4 regions of the Nonomuraea sp. NPDC049709 genome follow, and region 2 is predicted to be linked to each of the others. Evidence: riboswitches for the same ligand, from Rfam matches in the RefSeq annotation. Region 2 holds a riboswitch; each other region holds the start of a gene.
What was found. A riboswitch is a leader RNA that binds a small molecule or an ion and turns the genes downstream of it on or off. The one in region 2 is predicted to bind cyclic di-AMP.

Region 1: it holds a riboswitch for cyclic di-AMP, as region 2 does, so the genes downstream of both, AB0J69_RS49860 (GH25 family lysozyme) here and AB0J69_RS11845 (NlpC/P60 family protein) in region 2, are expected to answer to the same signal.
Region 3: it holds a riboswitch for cyclic di-AMP, as region 2 does, so the genes downstream of both, AB0J69_RS37035 (hypothetical protein) here and AB0J69_RS11845 (NlpC/P60 family protein) in region 2, are expected to answer to the same signal.
Region 4: it holds a riboswitch for cyclic di-AMP, as region 2 does, so the genes downstream of both, AB0J69_RS03100 (CHAP domain-containing protein) here and AB0J69_RS11845 (NlpC/P60 family protein) in region 2, are expected to answer to the same signal.

Annotation. Positions count from the first base shown of each region.
Region 1 covers NZ_JBFANM010000081.1:7,391-13,037, forward strand. Annotated here, with positions in the region: gene AB0J69_RS49855 (DUF4832 domain-containing protein) at 1-1,725, shown strand, start outside; gene AB0J69_RS49860 (GH25 family lysozyme) at 1,925-2,689, opposite strand; cyclic di-AMP (ydaO/yuaA leader) riboswitch at 2,702-2,846, opposite strand; cyclic di-AMP (ydaO/yuaA leader) riboswitch at 3,270-3,418, shown strand; gene AB0J69_RS49865 (CHAP domain-containing protein) at 3,431-4,069, shown strand; gene AB0J69_RS49870 (class I SAM-dependent methyltransferase) at 4,261-4,845, shown strand; gene AB0J69_RS49875 (hypothetical protein) at 4,872-5,366, opposite strand; gene AB0J69_RS49880 (PQQ-dependent sugar dehydrogenase) at 5,565-5,647, opposite strand, start outside.
Region 2 covers NZ_JBFANM010000010.1:4,202-9,848, reverse strand. Annotated here, with positions in the region: gene lysX (bifunctional lysylphosphatidylglycerol synthetase/lysine--tRNA ligase LysX) at 1-411, shown strand, start outside; gene AB0J69_RS11855 (cytochrome P450) at 408-1,562, opposite strand; gene AB0J69_RS11850 (LuxR C-terminal-related transcriptional regulator) at 1,791-2,003, shown strand; gene AB0J69_RS11845 (NlpC/P60 family protein) at 2,023-2,976, opposite strand; cyclic di-AMP (ydaO/yuaA leader) riboswitch at 3,072-3,221, opposite strand; gene AB0J69_RS11840 (amino-acid N-acetyltransferase) at 3,499-4,068, shown strand; gene AB0J69_RS11835 (RDD family protein) at 4,154-5,647, shown strand.
Region 3 covers NZ_JBFANM010000044.1:88,787-94,433, reverse strand. Annotated here, with positions in the region: gene AB0J69_RS37050 (TrpB-like pyridoxal phosphate-dependent enzyme) at 1-572, shown strand, start outside; gene AB0J69_RS37045 (DeoR/GlpR family DNA-binding transcription regulator) at 834-1,613, shown strand; gene galT (galactose-1-phosphate uridylyltransferase) at 1,610-2,689, shown strand; cyclic di-AMP (ydaO/yuaA leader) riboswitch at 2,758-2,897, shown strand; gene AB0J69_RS37035 (hypothetical protein) at 2,903-3,859, shown strand; gene AB0J69_RS37030 (MmcQ/YjbR family DNA-binding protein) at 3,888-4,241, opposite strand; gene AB0J69_RS37025 (site-2 protease family protein) at 4,252-5,559, opposite strand.
Region 4 covers NZ_JBFANM010000002.1:203,982-209,628, reverse strand. Annotated here, with positions in the region: gene AB0J69_RS03115 (hypothetical protein) at 1-773, opposite strand, end outside; gene AB0J69_RS03110 (aldo/keto reductase) at 872-1,693, shown strand; gene AB0J69_RS03105 (Gfo/Idh/MocA family oxidoreductase) at 1,784-2,737, shown strand; cyclic di-AMP (ydaO/yuaA leader) riboswitch at 2,855-2,992, shown strand; gene AB0J69_RS03100 (CHAP domain-containing protein) at 3,005-3,709, shown strand; gene AB0J69_RS03095 (ABC transporter ATP-binding protein) at 3,935-5,647, opposite strand, start outside.

The DNA.
Region 1 (5,647 bases), on a different contig from region 2:
CACCTGGGCCTGATCGGGCTGTGGGGCGAGTGGCACACCTGGCCGTTCGACACCGACACCAGCGGCGACACCCATCCGAACTTCATGCCGACCGACGCGCACGCCGCGCAGATCCTCCAGGCGTACGACAACGCGTTCAACCGGACCAAGCTGGAGATGCGCTACCCCGATTCGGCGGCCGGCGCGGGGACGAACCGGGACATCGGCTACCACGACGACTCCTTCTGCTACAAGGAAGGCTCCCCGCTGGCCGGCGTCACGCTGCCGCGGTCGCTCGGCGGGGCCAGTTACGCCCAGCTCGAACGGGCCCTCAGCCACGGCGCGGAGAACAAGTGGATCACGGCTTCGATGGGCGGCGAGGTCCGGCCCGAGATCCAGTCCTCGGCGTTCGCCTCCTGGCCCGGCGGCTCCGGGCAGGTCGACAACATGAAGGCGTGCATCGAGCTGGAGCACACCACCTGGAAGATCAACGAACAGAGCCAGAGTTACGCGGCCGGCGACCCGAACGTCGCGGCGGCCGTCCGCCTCATGGGGTACGACCTCACCGTCGACAACGCGTACTTCAAGGACACCGCGAGCGGCACCACGAACGTGGGCGTACGGATCAGGAACAACGGGGTGGCGCCGTTCTACTACCCGTGGACGGTCACCCTCGGCCTGAAGAACAGCGCCGGGACCGTGGTCAGGACCTTCGACACGTCCTGGGACCTCCGCACGGTCATGCCGCTCAAGATCCGCGCGTTCCCCGACTGGGGTGTGGGCCCGGACCCGACCTATCTGGACCACGGCTACCCGCAGTACTTCCAGACCGGCGTCAACCTCTCCGGCGTCCCCAACGGCGGCTACCAGTGGGTCCTCCGGGTGAAGAACCCGCTGGAGACCGTCTCCGCGAACGCCAAGAGGCTTCGCTTCGCCAACGCCACCCAGGGCGCCGACGGCTGGCTCGGCCTCGGCCCGGTCACCGTCGGCAGCGGCGGCGGCCAGGACACCACGGCGCCGACCGCGCTCACCGGGCTGACCTCCCCGTCACGCACCGCGAACTCGGTCACCCTGTCCTGGACGGCGGCCACGGACAACGTCGGCGTGGCCGGATACCGCATCTACCGCGGCACCACCCAGGCCGGGACGTCGGCGACGACCTCCTTCACCGAGACCGGGCTGAACCCCGCGACCTCCTACACCTACACCGTCAGGGCCTACGACGCCGCGGGCAACACCTCCGCCGCGTCGGCGCCGGTCACCGTCGTCACCCTCCCGGCGACGTCCGCGGGCCTGGTCGTGGACGACTTCGACGGCAACCCGGCGTACCCGTCCGCCGCCCGCAACGACCTCGGCAGGTGGACCGGCGGGAACTGCTTCCTCAACGGCGGCGGCTCCGGCGCCGTGTCCGGCGGGGCGCTCAGCCTGCGGTACGACAACTGCGGCTGGTTCGGCAGTGACGTGTACACCGACCTGTCCGCGTACACGCATCTCGTCGTCCGGATCAAGGGCGCGGCAGGGGGCGAGCAGGCCCACTTCCACCTCAGTCTCGGCGGGGCGACCAAGGCCTTCGGCGACTTCACGCTCGACGGCGGCGGCCATCCGGCCATCACCACCGCGTACAAGGACATCAGGCTTCCGATGTCCGCGAACGGGATCAACCGCGCGTCCCCCGGACAGCTCGCGATGGGCTTCTGGTACGGCGGCGACAGCACCGTCACCATCGACTCCCTCTCGTTCGAGTGACCCACCGGGAGGCCGGGATCGGGCTGCCGCTCCCGGCCTTCCGGGCCGCCCCGACCGTCTCAGCGGGCCGGCGTACCGTTCGCGGCGACGCGCTGCCCGGCCCCGCCCCGGCCTCGCTCGCCACCGCCCTGCTCTTCGGCTCTGCGGCGCTGGTTCCGCGGCGGGTGCCCCCCGGGCGGCAGGGAGGGCCTGACGCCGGTCAGGCGGCGCGCCTGCCCAGGTCGCGCAGCTGGTCGGGGGTCAGCGCGGAGACGTTCTGGTCGATGGGGGAGTCGGTGTACTGGTGGATGGTCCAGGACTTCCAGTCGGCGGGCGGGGTGAGCGCGCCCTTGGCCCTGCTGTAGTGGGCGACCCACAGGGGGTAGTCGGCCAGGCCCTTGCCGTACGTGTCGGCGAAGTTCCAGCCGCTGTAGAACATCGGGGTGATCCCGGTCCTGGCCTTCACGTGTGCCAGCCACGCCTTGGCCCAGGCGTTCACCTGGGCGACGGACCTGTCGTCGGTCGTCTCCAGGTCCAGGACCAGCAGGTCGCCGCCCTTGGCGGGCTGGGCGTTCACCACGGACAGGAAGTGCTCGGCCTCGGCGATGGGGTCGTTGCCGGGGTGGCCGAAGTGGTACGCGCCGCGCACGATGCCCTTGTCGCCCAGCTCACGCCAGTGACGGGCGAACGAGGCGTCGCGGAAGCCGGTGCCCTCGGTGGCCTTGATGATGCCGAACTGGGCGGGGCTGGCGGCCCAGTCGTACTGGGGCTCGTAGTTGGAGATGTCCAGGCCGTACGTGAGCTGCTGGGTCCTGTGCTGGGCTGCCTGCACGGTGGCGCCGTGATCGGTGGGCGAGGCGAGCACCGTACCGGTCGCGCCGGTGACGGCGGTGGTAGCGGCCAGGATCACGCCTCCGACGGCCAGTGCGAAGAGCTCGGCGGGGCGGCGGTTCCTGACGATCGCGGCGAGCTGAGGCTTGAGCATGGGGATGTCGACTCCTTCTTCCATGCCGCCTACCGGGTTAGCTGACGGGTTCGGGACTGGAAGTCGCCCCTACGGGCGCGGCTCGGGCCGGCGTCCGATTCACCCCGGAAAGTGGATCCCCGGCTCCGCGGGGTCGCGGATTCGGCGGGCGCGGCGGACCGCGCCCAGTAAAGGTACAGATCTCCCTAAAGTGGGAGCAAGTACGGCAAAGCGAAGGCCCATGTTCGTCGGCGGGAACCAGCCCGAAAAGCCGCGCCGGCAAGGGTTTCCGGGGCTGGGTAAAGTTTCCGGCGCCGCCCTGGTCGCCGCCCCGGAACGGCTGTGACTTGTGATACTCGTGATGCGACCGCTTTTGCCCTCCTAAACCCCGTCCACCATGCTGCTTGGGTAAAGAATTCTGTCGCGATCGCCTATGTCGCAGGGGATCCTGTTGCCTTTCCCAGGGCCCGGCTTGCATCTTTCTATGCGATTCGCTTACCTTTGAGGACTCAAGGCGTACGACCTGACGACAAGCACTTGTCGCGTGACGCCGTTCATTTGTCGAGACCGCGTCTCACCAGCACGTACGTGCAGGGATGTGTGACGCGGCCCGCCGAATCCGTGAATGCAGCGGAACCGGGGACCCACTTTTTTCTGGGGTGAATCGGCGCGCTCTGATCCGAGCGCACCGTAGGGCACTTCCACGCCCGAACCCGTCAGCTAACCCGGTAGGCGGCATGGAAGCGAGGAGCAATCCAAGTAATGGCCAAGTACACCCTTTCCCGTGCCCTGAAGCCCGCGAGCCTCACCCGGTTCGCCGTCGGGGCGGCCGTGGCGGCCGGTGCCGTTCTCGCCGCCGGTCCGGCCTTCGCCGCCGACGACTCCTCCCAGGCGCAGAAGTCCGCGGGTCAGGTGTCCGCGCAGTCGGTGCTGAAGGTCGCCGAGTCGCAGATCGGCGTGGCCGAGAACGCCGCGGGCGGTGGCACCCCGTTCCACAGCTGGTACATGTCCTCGCCCCGGGCGCAGGAGACCATCACCCGTGACGGCGGAAGTGTACGGGCCTACGCCAACGCTCCGTGGTGCGCCATGTTCGTCTCCTGGGTCGGCGAGAAGGCCGGCGTCCGCCCCACCATGGGCTGGGACGCCTACACCGTCACCTACGCCAAGTGGTTCCAGACCAACCAGCACTGGGGCACGATCGCCAAGCCCGGCGCCGTCGTCTTCTTCGACTGGAACGGCAAGAGCACCACGGGCATCGACCACGTGGGCCTGGTCAAGCAGGACAACGGCAACGGCACGATCACCACGATCGAGGGCAACACCGGCAACGGCAAGGTCGAGCAGCGCATCCGGCCCAAGTCCCAGGTCGTCGGCTACGGCTACCCCCAGTACAAGGCCTGATCCCAGGTAGGCCGCACGCTCCTTGCCAGGTGCGATGGCCAAGGGACACCGGGTGGTGCAGGAGAGATCCTGCGCCACCCGTTGTGTTTGCTCCGGGAGAGCCGGGCTACGCGTGCTGCCGATACCAGTCGAGCGTCGCGGCCCCCCTGCGGAGTGCGGGATGACGTCGGAGGTAGGGCAGACTCCTACCCGTGGACGCGACGGTACGGAAGATCATCCAGGACCTGAACGAGGCCGCGGCCCGGCACGACGCCGCCCAGCAGGACAGGCTGGACCGGTGGCGGGTCCTGGAGCCCGACGCCGGGGAGTTCCTCTGGTTCCTCGCCCAGAGCATCGATGCGCGCACCATCGTCGAGATCGGCACCTCCCGCGGCGTGTCCACGCTGTGGCTGGCCGACGCGGCCCGGGCGGCCGGCGGTCACGTCCTCAGCCTCGACACCGACGCCCAGGCCCAGGCCCACGCCCGGCGTACGACGGCCGAGGCGGGCCTGGCCGACCACGTGGAGTTCCGGGTCGCCGACGGCGGCGCCGTCCTCGCGGACCTGCCGGACGGGGCGGTGGACCTGCTCTTCCTCGACGCCGAACGCCCCGAGTACCCGTCCTGGTGGCCCCATCCGTACCGCGTCCTGCGCCGGGGCGGCATCCTCGTGGCCGACAACGCCCTGTCCCACCCCGAGGAGATCGCCCCCCTGCACGACCTGCTCCGGCAGGAGCCCGGCCTGACGGTCAGCACGATCAACGTCGGCAAGGGCGAACTGGTCGCGCTACGACGCTGAGGGTGCCGCGTACGTCCGCTCGTGCGTCAGAGGGCCAGTGCGGTCATGAAGGCCATGCTGGCCGCCATGCCGGCCGAGCACGCGTTCTGGCTGAGCGTCCTGCGGTCCGGGCTTCGCCCGGGGAGAAGGTGGAGGAGCCGGGCGCACGTCCAGGCCACCCCGATGACCAGGGCCACCGCGGTCAGCGATCCGCCTCCGTGGGAGTGCGCCGGTGAGGAGGCGCCGGCGGGCGTGGGGTCGTTGAACGCCGTCAGGACCAGGAGGAGGGACATGACCACGAAGTCCTGGATGTGGTGACCGGTTTCCGCGCGGCGGGAGGGGGAGCCGCAGAGCCAGCCGGCGGTCAGCAGGGCGAGCACCCCGGCGGGGAGGAACAGGCCGCCCAGGTGCCCGAGCGCCATGCCGAGCGCCATGACGACGTGCGGCCATCTCCTGGCGGGCCGGGCGAAGGGCAGCAGGGCCGGGGCCAGGGCCAGGGCGCAGCCGACCGCTATCCCCACCGTGTGGAGGACGGCATGCATCAGGAGGTCTCGCCCAAGAGGTACGCGCGGGTGTCCATGATGCACTCCTTGCCGTCGTCGGATGGTTACACCCCTCTGGACAGGACAGGTAGGCGAGCTGTGACAGGAATGCGCTCCCCGGGTGACCCCGACGCGTTCGGGGAGGGCCGCAGCGAGCGTCGCGGCCGGCCCTCCCCGTGCTCGGTGGCTTCCTGAGGCTCAGCGGTTGACGGCGCAGGCGTCCCTGTTGAGGGAGAACCGGCTCGGCAGGGACGTGTCGCCCGTGTGGCGGGCGAGGTAAC
Region 2 (5,647 bases):
GGCAAGCTCGTGCAGGAGCTGTTCGAGGCGCTCGTCGAGCACACGCTCGTCCAGCCCACGTTCGTCATGGACTACCCGCTGGAGACCTCGCCGCTGGCCCGCACCCACCGCGACGACCCGCTGCTGACGGAGAAGTGGGACCTCATCGGCTTCGGCACCGAGCTGGGCACCGGCTACTCCGAGCTCAACGACCCGATCGAGCAGCGCCGCCGCCTGGTCGAGCAGTCCCTCCTGGCCGCCGGGGGCGACCTGGAGGCGATGCAGCTCGACGAGGACTTCCTGCAGTCACTCGAATACGCGATGCCGCCGACGGGTGGCATGGGGGCGGGCATCGACCGGATGATCATGGCCTTCACCGGCCGCAACATCCGCGAGACCATCCTGTTCCCGCTGGTCAAGCCCACCCACTAGGGCCGGGGCAGGCGCACCGGCAGCGCGGCCAGGCCGCGCAGCACCACGTTCTCCTTGTACGGCGGCGCCGGGTCGGCCAGCTCCAGCTTGGGCGCCGCCGCGGCCAGGGCGGACAGCGCGATCTCGCCCTCCATCCTGGCCAGCGTGGCGCCGAGGCAGAAGTGGATGCCGAGCCCGAACGCGAGATGCCGGCCGGCCTCCCGGGTGACGTCGAAGCGGTCGGGATCGGGAAAGGCCGCCGGGTCGCGATTGGCCGCGCCTATCACCGCCATCACGAGGGTGCCCTTGGGCACCGGCACGCCGGCCAGCTCCACGTCCTCCATCGCGAGCCTGGAGGTGAGCTGGACCGGCGGGTCGTACCTGAGCACCTCCTCGACCACCTGCTTGGGCCGCTCCGCGGCGTGTGCCAGCAGGCCGTGCCGGGCCAGGTGCAACACCCCGTTGCCGATGAGGTTGACGGTGGTCTCGTGCCCGGCCACGAGCAGCAGCACGCAGGTGGCCAGCAGTTCGCCCTCGGTCAGCTCCCGCACTTGCGTCAGGGCGCTCAGGAGGTCGTCCCCGGGGCGCTCGCGCCTCATCGCGGAGAGCTCGCGGAAGTAGTCGCGAAACTCCCTTCTGGCACGCCCGGTTTCCGATACGAGGTCGTCTGTAAGCATCGGGTCAAGGCCGCGAGCCAGGATCTCGCTCCAGCCGCGGAAGCGCTCCTCGTCCTCCGGAGGCACCCCGAGCATCTCGCTGATGACCATGACCGGCAGCGGGTACGCCAGGCCGGACACGAGATCGGCCTCCTCGGGCAACCCGGCGACCAGCTCGGCGGTGATCGCCTCGATCCGCGGGCGGAGCCGTTCCAGCATGCGCGGGGTGAAGGCCCTGCTCACCAGGGCACGCAGCCTGGTGTGGTCGGGCGGGTCCAGCCACAGGAACGATTCAACGGGCTGACCTGGGTTGTTCCGGTTAGCCTCGGCGGAGCCGCGGCCGAAACGCGGGTCGCGCAGCAGCACCGTACAGAGCTCGTGGGTGGTGGCGACGAGCAGCCCGCCGCGCGTGCGGAAGAGAGGCCCGCGCGCGCTCATCTCGCGATAACGGGCGTACGGATCGCGCAGGAACCCTTTGTCGAACGGGTCGAAACCCAGGACGTCCGCCGCGCTCATCGACGCTGGATCCGGAGCTGGGGAGGGCTCGACGAGATCACTCATCGGGCGACGCACGGTGCCGACATATCGCGAGTACGTCACATATTTCGGATCATGTCAATAGTGCTCGTCAAGGGTGGAGATTGTCATGCTTGACGACCTTTCCAGGATGCGTTTACCGTCTGCGAGGAGCAACTTGGCCGGGTCGATCGGTCCAAGTTCTGCTGTTGGGGGGGAGGGCTCCCGATGGATGTGCTCACTGAAGGTGTTGAGCTGAGCCATGCGGACCTTGCGTTGCTGGCGGAGCTGGCCAAGGGGGTCACGGTCGACCGGGTGGGGAGACGACTGGATATCAGCGGGCGGACGGTACGCCGGAGGTTGCGAGGCATCTGCGACCGCATCGGCGTGGCCACGGCGATCGAGGCGGTGGCCTGGGCCGCCCGCCGCCAGTTGATCTAGCGACGGGCGGTGCCGGGGCTCAGTCAGCGATGCGTACGGCGCCGGCGAACGGCCGCCGGGCGATCGAGGCGATGCGGACGACGTCACCGGTCTGCGGCGCGTGCACCATCATGCCGCCGCCGAGGTAGATGCCCACGTGGTGCAGGTCGTTGTAGAAGAAGACCAGGTCACCCGGCCGCAGCTCCTCGCGCGAGATGTGCCTGCCGGCGGTCCACTGGCTGCCCGTGTAGTGCGGCAGGGAGATGCCCACCTGCTGGTAGGCCGCCATCACCAGGCCCGAGCAGTCGTAGGAGTTCGGGCCCTCGGCGCCCCAGACGTACGGCTTGAGCTGCTGCGTGAGCGCCCAGCGGGCGGCCTGCGCCGCCTTGCCGCCGCCGATGATCGGCAGGTTCACGCGCACCGCCCGCGTGCCGGGCCGTCCGGCCTCGCCCAGCGCCCGCTGGAACAGGTTGCTCTCGACCCTGGTGACCAGCTTCGTGATCTTGTCGCGCTTGGTGTCGAGCTCGGAGACCAGCTTCTGGACCTCCTCGATGCGCGTCTTGGCGCCAGCCCTGGCGCGCTCGGCGGCCTCCCTGGCCCTGGCGACCTGGTTGACCTCCTCGCCCTGCTGCTGTTCGAGCACGTATGTGGTGGCGGCGCGGTCGAGGAAGGTGTCGGGGTCCTCGGAGGTGGCGAACGCCAGCGCCTTGCCCAGACCACCGGTGATGTAGGCGTTCTCGGCGAGCAGGGCGGCCTTGGCGCGCTTGGCCTCGAGATCGGCCTCACTGGTCGCCAGCGTCTTCTGCGCGGCCTCAGAGGCCTTCTTGGCGGTCTTGAGCTTCTCCCGCTGGCCGTTGTACTCCTCGGACAGCGTCTCGATCTCCGTGTGCATCTTCTCGACCTGCTTGGCCAGGTCCTGGAGCGACGGTTTGGGGTCCGCGGACGCCGAACCGACGGGGATGGCTATCAGCAGCGCGGCGATTGTGACACTCACCACACCGAAGCGGCGCGGTCGCCGGGCCCGTTCCGGAGGGCGGGCGTGCTTGCCCGCCGCCTTCCCCCCACGGTTGAGCGTGAGCTCCACCAACCAGCTCCTCTCATAGACGCCTACCGGGTTAGCTGACGGGTTCGGGCCGGAGCAGCCCTACCGAATGATTCGGATTCACCCCAGTGGTGGCGTCGGGTGACGCCACCGGCGGGTCCCCGGCTCCCCTCGCGGGGATTGGGCGTGTCCCCCTCGTCGCGATACGCGGGGAACATCGTCGCAGGACACTAATGCACTCCGGGTTCGTGCTCAACCAGAACTGCCGAGTCTGTAGAGGTTTCACAACCGAAGGGTCACAAGGTGATCTCGTGCACGCTCGTGCAGAACCGACTTTATGTCCTGTTTGCCGTCGATGCGGCCGAATGCAGAGATCCGCGGGGTGCGTGCCTGCATGGCCACGGGATGTAACAGGATGAGCCCACAGATGGGAGTTAGGGCTGAGCCGTAATGACATCTGTACTCTGGAGAGCCATGGAGCAGGTGGCCGAACTGACAGTGCCCGAGACCGCGGTGGTGGTCCGGCGTGCCCGCACGCCCGACGTGCGGACGGTCAGGCGCCTGGTGGACACCTACGCGGGCGCGGGACCGCGGCTCCTGGAGAAGGCCACGGTGACCCTGTACGAGGACGTACAGGAGTTCTGGGTGGCCGAGCTGGGCGGACAGGTCGTCGGCTGCGGCGCACTCCACGTGCTCTGGGAGGACCTCGCCGAGGTCCGCACCGTTGCCGTGGACCCCGAGTGCCGGGGGATGGGCGTCGGCCATCGGATCGTCTCAGCTCTCATACAGCAGGCGAAGGATCTGGGTCTGCGGCGTGTATTCTGCCTGACTTTTGAGGTCGACTTCTTCGCGAGGCATGGCTTTCGCCCGATTCAGGGCACACCGGTCTCCCCTGAGGTGTACGCCGAACTGCTGGCCTCGTACGACGAGGGTGTGGCGGAGTTCCTCGACCTGGAACACGTCAAACCGAACACCCTGGGCAACACCCGCATGCTGCTCCATCTGACATCGGGTGACGCGGACCTTGACCAGATGGAAAGGTGATTGTTGATACCTATGTCGATACGTTGGGCAGCACAGGCATGTGTCCTGACACGTGCCACATGCGCACTCGAAGCGAGGTGACACGGTGAGCACCGGACAGCCGCCGTATCCACAGGACGAATCCGGCGAAAATTCTGCGCCTGCCACCCCCTACGGGCAGCAGAACACGGGCCGCCACCCCGGCGAGCCCGACCCCGACGTCACTGTGGTCGGCTACCGGGCGGACGATGCCTACGGGCAGCAGCCCCAGTACGGCCAGCAAGGCTATGGCCAGCAACAGGGCTACGGCCAGCAACCTCAGTACGGCCAGCAGCACGGCTACGGCCAGCAGCAGCCGCAATATGGCCAGCAGGGCTACGGACAGCAACAGCCGTCCCAGCCCGGCTACGGCCAGCAGGGCTATGACCAGCAGCAGGGTTACGGTCAGCAGCAGCAGCAGCAGCCGTCCCAGCCTGACTACGGTCAGCAGGGTTACGGCCAGCAGCAGGGTTACGGTCAGCAGCCGCAGTCGGGCCAGCAGCCGCAGTACGGTCAGCAGCAGGGTTACGGTCAGCAGGGTTACGGGCAGCAGCAGCCGTCCCAGCCCGACTACGGTCAGCAGCAGGGCTACGGCCAGCAGCAACAGCCGTCCCAGCCGTCCCAGCCGGACTATGGCCAGCAGGGCTACGGCCAGCAGCCGTCCCAGCCTGACTACGGCCAGCAGCACGGCTACGGTCAGCAGCCGCAGTCGGGCCAGCAGCCGCAGTACGGTCAGCAGCAGGGGTACGGCCAGCAGGGTTACGGGCAGCAGCAGCCGTCCCAGCCCGACTACGGTCAGCAGGGCTACGGCCAGCAGCCCGGCTACGGGCAGCAGCCCCAGTCCCAGCCTGACTACGGTCAGCAGCAGGGCTACGGGCAGCAGCAGTCCCAGCCCGGCTACGCCCAGCCCGGCTACGGCCAGCAGCAGTACGGTGACCAGCAGCAGTACGGCCAGGCCTACGGGCAGCAGCCCCAGGCCTACGGTCAGGGCGGTTACGGGCAGCAGCCCGGTTACGGCCAGCCCTACGGCCAGCCGGTCGGCGTCCAGCCGCCCGGGGCGCCGGCGCCGCTGGCGGAGTGGTGGCAGCGGCTGGTGGCCAGGATCATCGACGGTGTCATCTTCGGCATCGTGCTTTTCCTGGTGCAGCTGGTCCTCACCCCGCTGTATCCCTCCTACAGCTCGATCACCGGGATCACCAGCGGCCTCACCTTCGGGCTCCTGTACTACCTCGTGGTCTCGATCGTCGCGACCCTGATCTACGTCGCCTACGACTTCCTCCTGGTCAAGATGAAGGGCCAGACGGTCGGCAAGATGGTGATGGGCATCAAGGTCGTCCAGATCGGCGGGCACGTGCAGCCGGAGGGCCTGCCGACCGACGTGTCGCTCAAGCGGGCGCTCGTGACGGTGGGCGGCTACATCCTCTACTGGGTGCCTCTGCTCGGCCCCCTGCTCGCCGCGGTGATCTACGCCCTCAACGGCGCATCGCAGCTCTGGGACAAGCCGCTGCACCTGACCTTCGCGGACAAGTTCGCGAAGACCGTGGTGGTGAAGATCAAGTAG
Region 3 (5,647 bases), on a different contig from region 2:
GCTGCACCGGCGGCGGCTCGAACTTCGCCGGCCTGGCCTTCCCGTTCCTGCGGGAGAAGCTGGCCGGGCGGATCGCCACGGTGTTCCGCGCGGTCGAGCCGGCGGCCTGCCCGTCGTTCACGCGGGGCGCGTACGCCTATGACTTCGGGGACACGGCCGGGTTCACGCCGCTGCTCAAGATGCACACGCTGGGGCACACGTTCGTACCGGACCCGATCCACGCGGGCGGCCTGCGCTATCACGGCATGTCGCCGCTCCTGTCGCACATGTACGAGCTGGGCATGTTCGAGGCGGTCACCCGCTCCCAGAGCGAGTGCTTCGAGGCCGGCGTCCGCTTCGCCAGGACCGAGGGCATCGTGCCGGCCCCCGAGCCCACGCACGCGCTGGCCGAGACCATCGCCGAGGCGCTGCGCTGCAAGGAGAGCGGCGAGGAGAAGGTCATCCTGACCGCCCTGTGCGGCCACGGTTTCTTCGACCTCGGCGCGTACGACCGCCATCTGGCCGGGCAGCTCGAGGACTACACGCTGCCGCAGGAGCGCATCGACCAGGCCCTCACCCAGCTGCCGGGATGAGCGAGCCGCGGGTGGCCGCCGGGGAGGGCGGCCACCCGCGGGTCATCGCGCCGTGGGACGCTTGCCGTGGTTCGCCTTCTTCTTCTTGCGTGCCTTGCCCTTGCGTGCGCGCCTGGCCATGCAGCTCGCCTCCGCTGATCGGTACGGCAGGAGTGACCAACGTCTCCTGCCCGCCCTGACCAGCGCAAGCATTCCGCGCTAACTAACATTCCCCAACAATTCCGTGTCATAATTTGGTGGAATCTGTTGGAAGGAGCGGGCGTGCTCGCACAGCAGCGGCAGCAGACGATCCTCGAGCGCGTGCGCAGCCACGGGGGCGTCCGGGTGGCCGATCTCGTACGCGAGCTCGGCGTCTCCGACATGACCATCCGCCGCGACCTCGAGGTGCTGGCCGAGCGCGGGCTGCTGGAGAAGGTGCACGGAGGCGCGACCGCGCTCGGCCCCGGCTCGACCGAGGAGCCCGGCTTCACCGCCAAGTCCGCCCGCCAGCAGCAGGAGAAGGACGCCATCGCGCGGCACGCGGCCACGCTCGTACGACCGGGCACGGCCGTGGCGCTGTCGGCGGGGACCACCACGTGGGCGCTGGCCCACCACCTGATCGGCGTGCCCGAGCTGACCGTGATCACCAACTCGATCCCGGTCGCCGAGGTCTTCCACCGCAACCCGCGCGCCGACCGCACCGTCGTGCTGACCGGCGGGGTGCGGACGCCGTCCGACGCGCTGGTGGGTCCGGTCGCCGTGGCGGCGATCCGCCGCCTGCACGTGGACACGCTCTTCCTCGGCGTGCACGGGATGAGCGTGCGGGCCGGGTTCACCACGCCCAACCTGCTCGAGTCCGAGACCGACAGGGAGCTGGTCGCGGCCGCGCACCGGCTGGTGGTCCCCGCCGACCACACCAAGTGGAACACGGTCGGCATCAGCACCATCGCCGAGCTGACCGAGGCCGACGTGGTCATCAGTGACGCGGGGCTGCCCGAGGACGCACGAACGGAGCTGGCCGAACGGGCCGGAGAACTCATCATCGCGGAGGGCTCGCTTTGAAGCGCACCATCACCCATCTGGCCGACGGCCGAGAGCTCATCTACTTCGACCGGCGTGACGACGCCGACAGGAGTGCGATCGACCGGCGGCCGCTGGAGCCCCGCCCCGTGGCCTCCGAGCTGCGTTACGACCCGCTGACCGAGGAGTGGATCGCGATCGCCGGGCACCGGCAGACGCGGACGTTCCTGCCGACCGGCGGCACGGCCGAGTGCCCGTTGTGCCCGTCGTCGGACACGCGGTCGTCGGAGATCCCCGCCTACGACTACGACGTGGTGGTGTTCGAGAACCGCTTCCCCTCTTTCTCCGGAAATTTCGGGACTTATGAGGAGGTGGGCGGCCTGAGCGAGGTCCGTCCGGGCGTGGGCCGGTGCGAGGTGGTGTGCTTCACCTCCGACCACTCGTCCTCCTTCTCCAAGCTCTCCGACGACCAGGTGGGGCTCGTCATGGAGGCGTGGGCCGACCGCACGGCCGAGCTGTCCACGATCGAGGGCGTCGAGCAGGTGTTCTGCTTCGAGAACCGGGGCGCGGAGATCGGCATCACGCTCGCCCACCCGCACGGCCAGATCTACGCCTACCCGTACGTCACGCCCAGGACCAGGCTGCAGCTCGGCGCGGCGGCCCGGTACAAGGGGCCGGGCAACCTGTTCGCCGACGTGCTGGCCGCCGAGCGGGAGGCGGGGACGCGGGTGGTGGCCGCCAACGAGCTGTGGACGGCCTTCGTGCCCGCCGCCGCGCGCTGGCCGTTCGAGGTGCACCTCTATCCGCACCGGCAGGTGCCCGACCTGGCCGCGCTCACGGAGGAGGAGCGGGCCGCGTTCGCGCCCCTCTACACCTCGGTCCTGCGGGCGCTGGACGGGCTGTTCGGGGTCGTGATGCCGTACGTGTCGGCCTGGCACCAGGCACCCGTACGGCAGGACCGGGAGCTGGGCTATCTGCACCTGGAGCTGTTCAGCATCCGCCGGGCGGCGAACAAGCTCAAATATCTGGCCGGCTCGGAGTCCGCGATGGGCGCCTTCGTCAACGACGTGCTGCCGGAGGAGGCGGCACGCATGCTTCGATCACAAGTAGATCACTAATAGATTTCTACTTAAGGTCGCATGACTCGTGATCTACCACTAATATCCCCATATGCACCGGCCGAAACAGCCGTGGCACGCCTAATCCCGAGCGCGTCGCCCGGGAGCCGGGGACCCATCGCACCTGGGGTGAATCCGCTTCGGCGGTAGGGATCAACTCCCCTGCCCGAACCCGTCAGCTAACCCGGCCGGCAGAGGGAGAGGAACACCTACGTGGCGGCTTCGTCCCCCGCGACTCTTGCCATCGGTCTCATCGCCGCCGCCGCCATCGCCGTCCTCCCGGCGACCGCGGCGTCGGCCGCCCCCAAACCCACGGAAGCCGAACTCCGTGCCCAGCTCAAACAGCTCAACACCAAGGTCGACAAGCTCATCGAGCAGTACAACCTCAAGCGCGTCGAGCTGGCCAAGGCCCAGCAGGCCGCCGAGACGGCCGAGGCCAAGCTGGCCACCGCCGAGCAGGCGCTGACCACGGCCGAGCAGCGGGTCGCCGAGATCGCCCGCCTGCGCTACCAGAACGCCGACCCCTCCGTGCCCACCTTGATGCTGCCCCAGAACGCCGGCAGCGCGGCCCTGCTCGAACAGCTCACCGCCGAACAACAGGCCGTCGTGCAGGGCGTCGCCAAGGCCCGCGACGACAAGCAGCAGGCCAGCGAGGAGGCCGCGGCGCTGGCGACCCGGATCAAGTCGGACACGGCCACGGTGGCCGAGCAGCGCGACGAGGCCGAGGACGTCATCGACGACATCAAGGACAAGCTCGAGGACCTCGTGCCATTCGGCACCGGCCGCAAGTCCGACGGCTCCTGGGCGCCCGAACTGCCCACGGGATCGGACAACATCACCTCGCGTACGCGGCTGATGAAGGCTCAGGTGGAGAAGAACTTCTCGCTGCCGTTCGAGGTGGGCTGCTTCCGCTCGGGCTCCAGCGGCGAGCACCCGCTCGGCCGGGCCTGCGACTTCATGATGAGCACGGGCGGCTCGATGCCCACCGCCGTCAACAACGCACTCGGCGACCGGATCGCGGCCTGGGCGATCAAGAACCAGGACAAGCTGGGCGTCAAGTACGTGATCTGGAAGCAGCGGATCAACCACGGATCGGGCTGGAGCTCGATGTCCGACCGGGGCAGCGTCACCGAGAACCACTTCGACCACGTGCACATCTCGATGAACTGACCCGCGGCAACCCGCGCCGGGCCCGGGGTCAGGGCAGGCGGGCGGCGAGGGACTGGGGGGCGATCCGGCGGTAGGCGTCCGTCACGATCTCCGCGATCTCCGCCCAGTCCACGTCCGGCACGTCCAGGTAGACCCCCAGCCACCCCCGATGCCCCACGTACGGTGGCCGGAAGAACCTCTCGGGGTCCTCCGCCACCATCTCCTCCTGCACCCCGGGAGGGGCCGCGCACCAGAACGCCAGCCGATCGTCATGATGGTGATCAGCGAACATCACGAACGTCTTCTTGCCCCTGACGAACCACGTCGGCTCCCCGTGCGAGAGCCGCTCGGTCGTCTCGGGCAGCGCCAGGCACAGGGCCCGCAGCCGCTCCAGGGCGTCCACGGCGGCGGCCTCAGTTCGTCAGCGTGAGCGGGTTGACCAGGTCGGCGTAGACGAGCAGGCCCGCCATGATCATCATCACGATCGCGATCGCGTACGTCAGCGGCAGCACCTTGGCGATGTCCACGTAACCCGGCTCCGGCCGCCGCATGATCCTGGCGAACGCCCGCTTGATGCCCTCCCACAGCCCGCCGGCGATGTGGCCGCCGTCGAGCGGCAGCAGCGGGATGAGGTTGAACATGCCGATCGCGAGGTTGAAGCCGGCCAGCAGGTTGATGAAGATGGCGATCTTCTTCTCGGTGGACAGCTGGTCGGAGGCCAGGATCTCGCCACCCATGCGGCCCGCGCCGACCACGCCCACGGGGCCCTCGGGGTCGCGCTCCTCGCCGGAGAAGGCCGCGTGCCAGACCCCGACCATCTTCTCCGGCAGGTTGAGCAGCGAGCCGGCCACCCTGGCCGTCAGCTCGCCCATGTAGCCGATGACCTGGCCCATGGTCTGCTGCTGCATGACCTCGGTGGGCAGCACGCCGAGGAAGCCGACGTTCCTGTCGATCTTCTGCGGGTCCTCCAGGTTGGGCCGGTCCTGGGCGATGAGCGTGACGTTGACCGTCATCGGCTTGCCGTCGCGGACGATGCCCAGCCGCACCGCGCCGGCGCCGTGGGAGCGGATCAGGCGGGTGGCGTCGTCCCAGGAGCCGATCTTCTGGCCGTTGAAGGCGACGATGTGGTCGCCGGGCTTCATGCCCGCCTGGACGGCGGGGGTGGGCTTGTCGGTGGGCTTGCACTCCGTACGCTGCTCCGAGATCGGGATCACGCACGTGTTGGTCTCGGGCGAGACGATCGGGGCCAGCGTGGGCAGGCCGATGCCGACCAGCAGGATGCTGAAGAAGACGAAGGCGAGCACGAAGTTCATCGCCGGGCCGCCGGACATGATGATGACCTTCTGCCACCACTTCTTCCGGTAGAAGACCTTCTCCTCGTCGCCCGGCCGCACCTCTTCCTGGGCGGCGTCGCGGGCGGACTCGATCAGGCCCTGCCACGGGCCCGTCGCGGTGCTCCTGAGCTTGCCGGGCTCGTCACCGGGACGCGGCGGCAGCATGCCGATCATGCGGATGTAGCCGCCGAACGGGATCCACTTGATGCCGTATTCGGTCTCGCCCTTGCGTCGTGACCACGCCGTCGAGCCGAAGCCCACCATGTACTGGGTCACCTTGACCCCGAACAGCTTGGCCGGGAGCAGGTGGCCGAGCTCGTGCAGCGCGATGGAGACCATCAACCCGAGCAGGAAGAGGACGATCCCCACGACGTAGAGCCAGTTCATCTAGGCGCGCTCCAGGCAGACGACAGGGCGGACCGGAGGACAGACGAAAGGTCCGACAGCCCCAGAGTAGTCGAACTCGACACACCGC
Region 4 (5,647 bases), on a different contig from region 2:
CCGCGCAGCGTCAGCTCGGCGGGCACGCCGGCGTCGTGGACGGTGATGCCGGGGCGCTCCCGGATCAGCGCGACGTCCACGGGGTCCTCGCGGCGGTGCGGGTAGTAGGCCAGCGGCTCGCGCGCGGCCAGGTCCGTCAGCCAGCGCAGGTAGTGGTCGCGGTGCACCAGGCCGTTGCGGACGAGCGAGGTGCCGAGCACGACCGTGCGCTCGGCGGGGCCCTCGGCGCTGAGCGGCTGGGCGCGCAACCAGGCGAAGTCGTGGCGGACGAGGTCGACCCCGGCGCGGCGGACGGCCTCCTCGAGCTTGTCGTCCACGGACAGGGCGGTGAAGACCGACACCTTGCTCATGCGCAGCCGCAGCGCGGCCGCCACGCCCAGCGTGGCGCGCAGCCGGGTGGGCTGGGCGCGGGCGCGCAGCAGCGGGCGGAACGGGCCGGCCGCGAGCAGCTCCAGCAGCCGGAGCGTGGCCAGACCGTCGTCCACGATGACGATGTGGCCGGGCCTGGAGGTGAGCCAGCGCAGCTGGACCTTGCCGGAGAAGGCGTCTCCGACCGCCTGCACGCGCCTGGGCATGCGCTCGCGCGGCTCGGCCAGCTCGAGGCCCTCCGGGAGCCCCAGCGCGCGCAGCTCGCGCCGCGTGGCCTTCAGGGGCCGCAGGCCCGCACGTGGCACGATGGCCGTCGCGGGTCCGAGGAGCCCGGCGTGGTGGGCCTCGACGGCGCACAGCATCTGGAGCGGAGACTCCACCCAGGCCGACGCCTGTTCGACCACTCCTTGCCCTCCCAGCGGGGTGATGGCCCGTTCACGACCGCTTCAAGCTAGCCCCACCGGCTTAAGCCCTCAGAAACGCGACGTGAACAATGGAGGGTATGAATTCGCTCATGCTCAACAGCGACGGCGTGCAGATCCCGCAGCTCGGGTACGGCGTCTGGCAGGTACCGGCCGACGAGGCCGAGCACGCGGTCGCGACCGCACTCAAAGCGGGCTACCGGCACGTCGACACCGCCGCGGCCTACGGCAACGAGGAGGGCGTGGGGCGGGCCGTGCTCGCGAGCGGGCTGCCCCGCGAGAAGATATTCGTGACCACGAAGCTGTGGAACGGCGACCACGCCCGCGCGGAGGCGGCCTTCGACGAGTGCCTGACCCGGCTGGGCCTCGACCACGTAGATCTTTTCCTCATCCACTGGCCGGTGCCGAAGCAGGACAAGTACGTGCAGGCGTGGAAGGCGATGGAGAAGATCTACCGTGACGGCCGGGCCAGGGCCATCGGCACGTCCAACTTCACCGTCGACACGCTCACCCGGCTCATGGACGAGACCGACATCACCCCGTCCATCAACCAGATCGAGCTCCACCCCTACCTGCAGCAGCGGGAGATGCGGGCCTTCCACGAGGCCAACGGCATCCTCACCGAGGCGTGGAGCCCGCTCGGGCAGGGCAAGGGACTGCTCGCGGACCCGGCGCTGGCGGTGCTGTCGGAGAAGTACGGCAAGACGCCCGCGCAGATCGTGCTCCGGTGGCACCTGCAGCTCGGCAACGTGGTCATCCCCAAGTCCGTGACGCCCGCGCGGATCGCCGAGAACATCGACGTGTTCGGCTTCATCCTCGACGCCGAGGACATGGCGGCCATCGGCGCGATGAACAGAAGCATGCGCATCGGCCCCGATCCCGAAACTTTCAACATGACATGAGTGACCCGAGTGGCTCATGTGACGTAAAGGAATTACCGTTACATGACGCCGCCATAAGTCGCCTTTTACCATCCGTATACGATCTGCCGCGTGCAAGATTTCACATGGGGAATTGCGGCAACCGGCGGCATCGCGCGTACCGTGGGGGCCGCCATCGTGGCGGAGCCCGGGATGCGGGTGGCCGCCGTCGGATCCAGGAACCTCGCCAGGGCGCAGGCTCTGGCCACGACGTTGGGGGCGGAGTCGGCGTACGGCTCCTATGAGCAGCTGTGCGCCGACCCGGCGGTGGACGCGATCTACGTCGCGACGCCGCACGCGCAGCACCTGCAGGTGGCCGAGGCCGCCATCGCCGCAGGCAAGGCCGTGCTCTGCGAGAAGCCGCTGGCGGCGACCGTGGACGACGCGGAGAAGATGGTGCGCCTGGCGCGCGAGGCGGGCGTGTTCCTGATGGAGGCCATGTGGATGAGGTTCAACCCCCTCATCCGGCGGATCGCGACCGACCCGCGCTTCGGCGAGATCCGCTCCGTGCAGGCCAGTTTCGGCTTCGCCCTGCCGTACGACCCGGCGCACCGGCTGTGGGCGCCGGAGCTGGGCGGCGGCGCGCTGCTCGACCTGGGGATCTACCCGTTCGGCCTGGCCCAGCTCCTCCTGGGCATGCCCGCTGACCTGCGCATCACCGGCTCCCTGGCCCCGAACGGGGTGGACGCGGAGGCGGCCGGCGTATTGCTCTACCCCGGTGGCAGACACGCTCTCGTGGCCACCTCATTGCTGGGGAATTACCCCAACCAGGCCAGTGTTGTGGGTACTCAGATGCGGGCGGACATCCAGGCGCCGTTCTGGGCCCCGCAGCGGATCCTGCTCACCGGGCCCTCCATGGAGCCGGAAGAGCACGTGCTCGATCCGGCGGACAACGGATACGCCGGAGAGCTCCGCGAAGTCCGCGCCGCCACGGCCGAAGGCAGGACCGAATCCTCGATCATGCCGCTTGACGAATCCCTTGCCATGATGGGGCTTCTGGCCGACGCACGCAGGCAACTTGCCTAGCCGCGCTTTTATGGATTTGTAATCCTCTTGCCTCATGTATTACCTTATGGGGCAACTTGAGGCATACGTCCGGTTTGTCCGGCTATGTCTGACCATCGCACGACACATCACAGGATCGTCCTGTGACCGCTGAATCCGCGTCCGCGCGGAACCGGGGACCCATGTCCTTTGGGGTGAATCGGCACTCCGGTGCCGTAGGGCAGCTTCCACGCCCGAACCCGTCAGCTAACCCGGTAAGCGGCATGGAAGCAAGGAGTAACCCCCTCGATGGCCAAGCACCGTATTTCCGCTGCCTCGAAGACCACCATCGCCCGCGCCGTCCTCGGCGCCACCGTCATCGCCTCGGCCCTCGGCGCCAACGCCGTAGCCGCCAATGCCGACACCGCCACCGGCGTCGCCGCGGCCACCGCCGCCAGGCACCCGGACACCGCCATCGCCGCCCACAAGGCCGGCGACAGGGTGGAGGAGACCAAGGTCAACGTCACCGCGGACCAGGTCCTCGCCCTGGCCAGGGCCCAGGTCGGCACCTCCGAGAACTCCTACGGCGGCGGCACCAAGTACCAGCAGTGGTACGCCGCCTCGAAGCGCGCCGCCGAGACCGTCGCCCGTGACGGCGGCAACCGCGCCGCGTACCTGAACGCCGCCTGGTGCTCGATGTTCGTCTCCTGGGTCGGCGAGCAGACCGGCGCCCGCCCGCAGGTCGGCTGGGACGCCTACACCGTCGCCCACGCCAAGTGGTTCGCCGCCAACCACCGCTTCGGCACCGTCGCCAAGCCCGGCGCCGTGGTCTTCTTCTCCTGGGACGGCGGCAAGAGCCTCAGCGACATCCAGCACGTCGGGTTCGTCGTGAAGGACAACCAGAACGGCACCATCTCCACGATCGAGGGCAACACCGGCAACGGCCGGGTCGAGGAGCGCATCCGTCCGAAGTCCCAGGTCGTCGGCTACGGCTACCCGCAGTACCGCGCCTGACGGACTCCGGCTGAGGGGGTTCCCCCGCCTTCCCTGAACGCGACGAGCGCGCGTCCCCGAACGGGACGCGCGCTCGTCGCGTTTCCCGGCTTCCCCCGGCGAGGCCGATGTCCGTCATGAGCGTGTCGGCCATCGGTCCTCGGCGTGGAGGTATGCTCACCAGCCTCCCTGCTCAGGCTACGGCGGACCTCGCGACGACCCCGTGACGACCCGCGGCGCCCCGCGTCACAGCCCGCCGGCCGCCGTGAAGGCGTCGCGCTGGATGGCGTGCAGCTCGGCGTACGGGCCGGGACGGGCGACCAGGTCCTCGTGGGTGCCGCGCTGGACGACCCGGCCGCCGTCGAGCACGACGATCAGGTCCGCCGCCCGCACCGTGGGGAAGCGGTGGGTGATCAGCAGCGTGACGGTCCCGGGGTGGCGGCGGGCGGCCTCGGCGTAGCGGGCGAAGACGGCGCTCTCGGCCGGGGCGTCGAGGGAGGCGGTCGGCTCGTCCAGCACCAGCAGGAGCGGGGCCTCCCGCATCGAGGCGCGAGCCAGGGCCAGCTTCTGCCACTGCCCGCCGGACGGCCGCAGGCCGTGCTCGAAGGTGTCACCCAGTTCGCTGGACAGGCCTTGAGGCAGGTCCGCGACCAGGCCGCCGGCACCCGCCCGCGCCAGCGCCGCCGCCACGGCCCGGCGATCGTGCAGGCGGGGCAGGTCGCCCACGCCGACCGTCTCGCCGGCGGTCAGCTCGAACCGGGCCAGGTCCTGGAAGACGGCGCTGATGCGATGCCGCCAGACCTCGGGGTCCAGGCCGCCGAGGGGGACGCCGTCCACCAGGATCTCGCCCCCGTCCGGGCGGTACAGGCCGCACAGGAGCTTGGCCAGGGTCGTCTTGCCCGACCCGTGCGAGCCGACCACGGCCACGGTGGCTCCGGCGGGCAGGTGCAGGTCGAGGTCGTGCAAGACCCGGCGGGTGGTGCCGGGGTAGGCGAAGGACACCCGGCGCAGGGTGATGCCGCGGGCGAGCCGCTCGGGCAGCGCCTCACGAACGCGCTCGGGCGGCGCCCCGTGCGCGGGGCCGGTCCGCTCCGCGCGAGCGGGAACGACGGGTACGCGCTCGCGGGCATCGCACGGGTCACGGGCGTCGCGGGCGTCATGCGCGTCGCGTGCGTCATGGGCTGCGCGCGCGTCGTGGGCTGCGCGCGGGCTACGGGCGGCGTGGGCGTAGTGGCGGAGCCAGGTCAGGCGGGTGGCGGCGCGCAGGCCGGCGGTGACCGAGCCGAAGTGGAAGGCCAGCCGGGAGGCCTGGGTGACGAACTGCACGCCGACCGTGGCCACCAGGACGATGTCCCCGGCCGTGGCCTGGTGCCGCCCGGCCAGCCAGGCCGTGCACCCGAGCGCGGACACGTACCCGGCCAGGAACGCCGCGGAGCCGGCGAACGTGAGCAGCCCGGCCCGGGTCCCGGCCCGCGACAGGGCGGCCGACACCTCCTCCCAGTGCCGCCCGGCCATCGCCTCCAGGACGGGCGCGGCGCCACCGAGGCGGACCTCCTTGGCCGGCTCCGCCCCCGTGACCGTCTCGGACAGCTGCCGCTCCAGGCGGGTGGCCTCGGCGGTGCGCACGGCGGCGAGGTCGGCGTGACGGGCCGCGCGGCCCCGTACGAGCAGGGAGGGCAGCACGGCCCCGCCCATGAGCAGCGGCAGGAGCGGGTGCACGGCGGCCATCAGCGCCACGCCCAGCCCGATCTGGGCGGTGTGCTCCACCACCAGCGCGAGCGCCCACACCGCGAAGTACAGCTGCCGGCTCTCCGCCCGCAACGTCTGCAGCCGGTCCAGGTACGCCGGCCGCTCCAGGTGCTCCACCGCCGGGATGCCCGCGGTGAGGGTGAGGATCTCCTCCTGCACGGCCAGGCCCATCCGCTCGGCCAGCTCCTGCATCAAAGCCAGCTCGGCGCG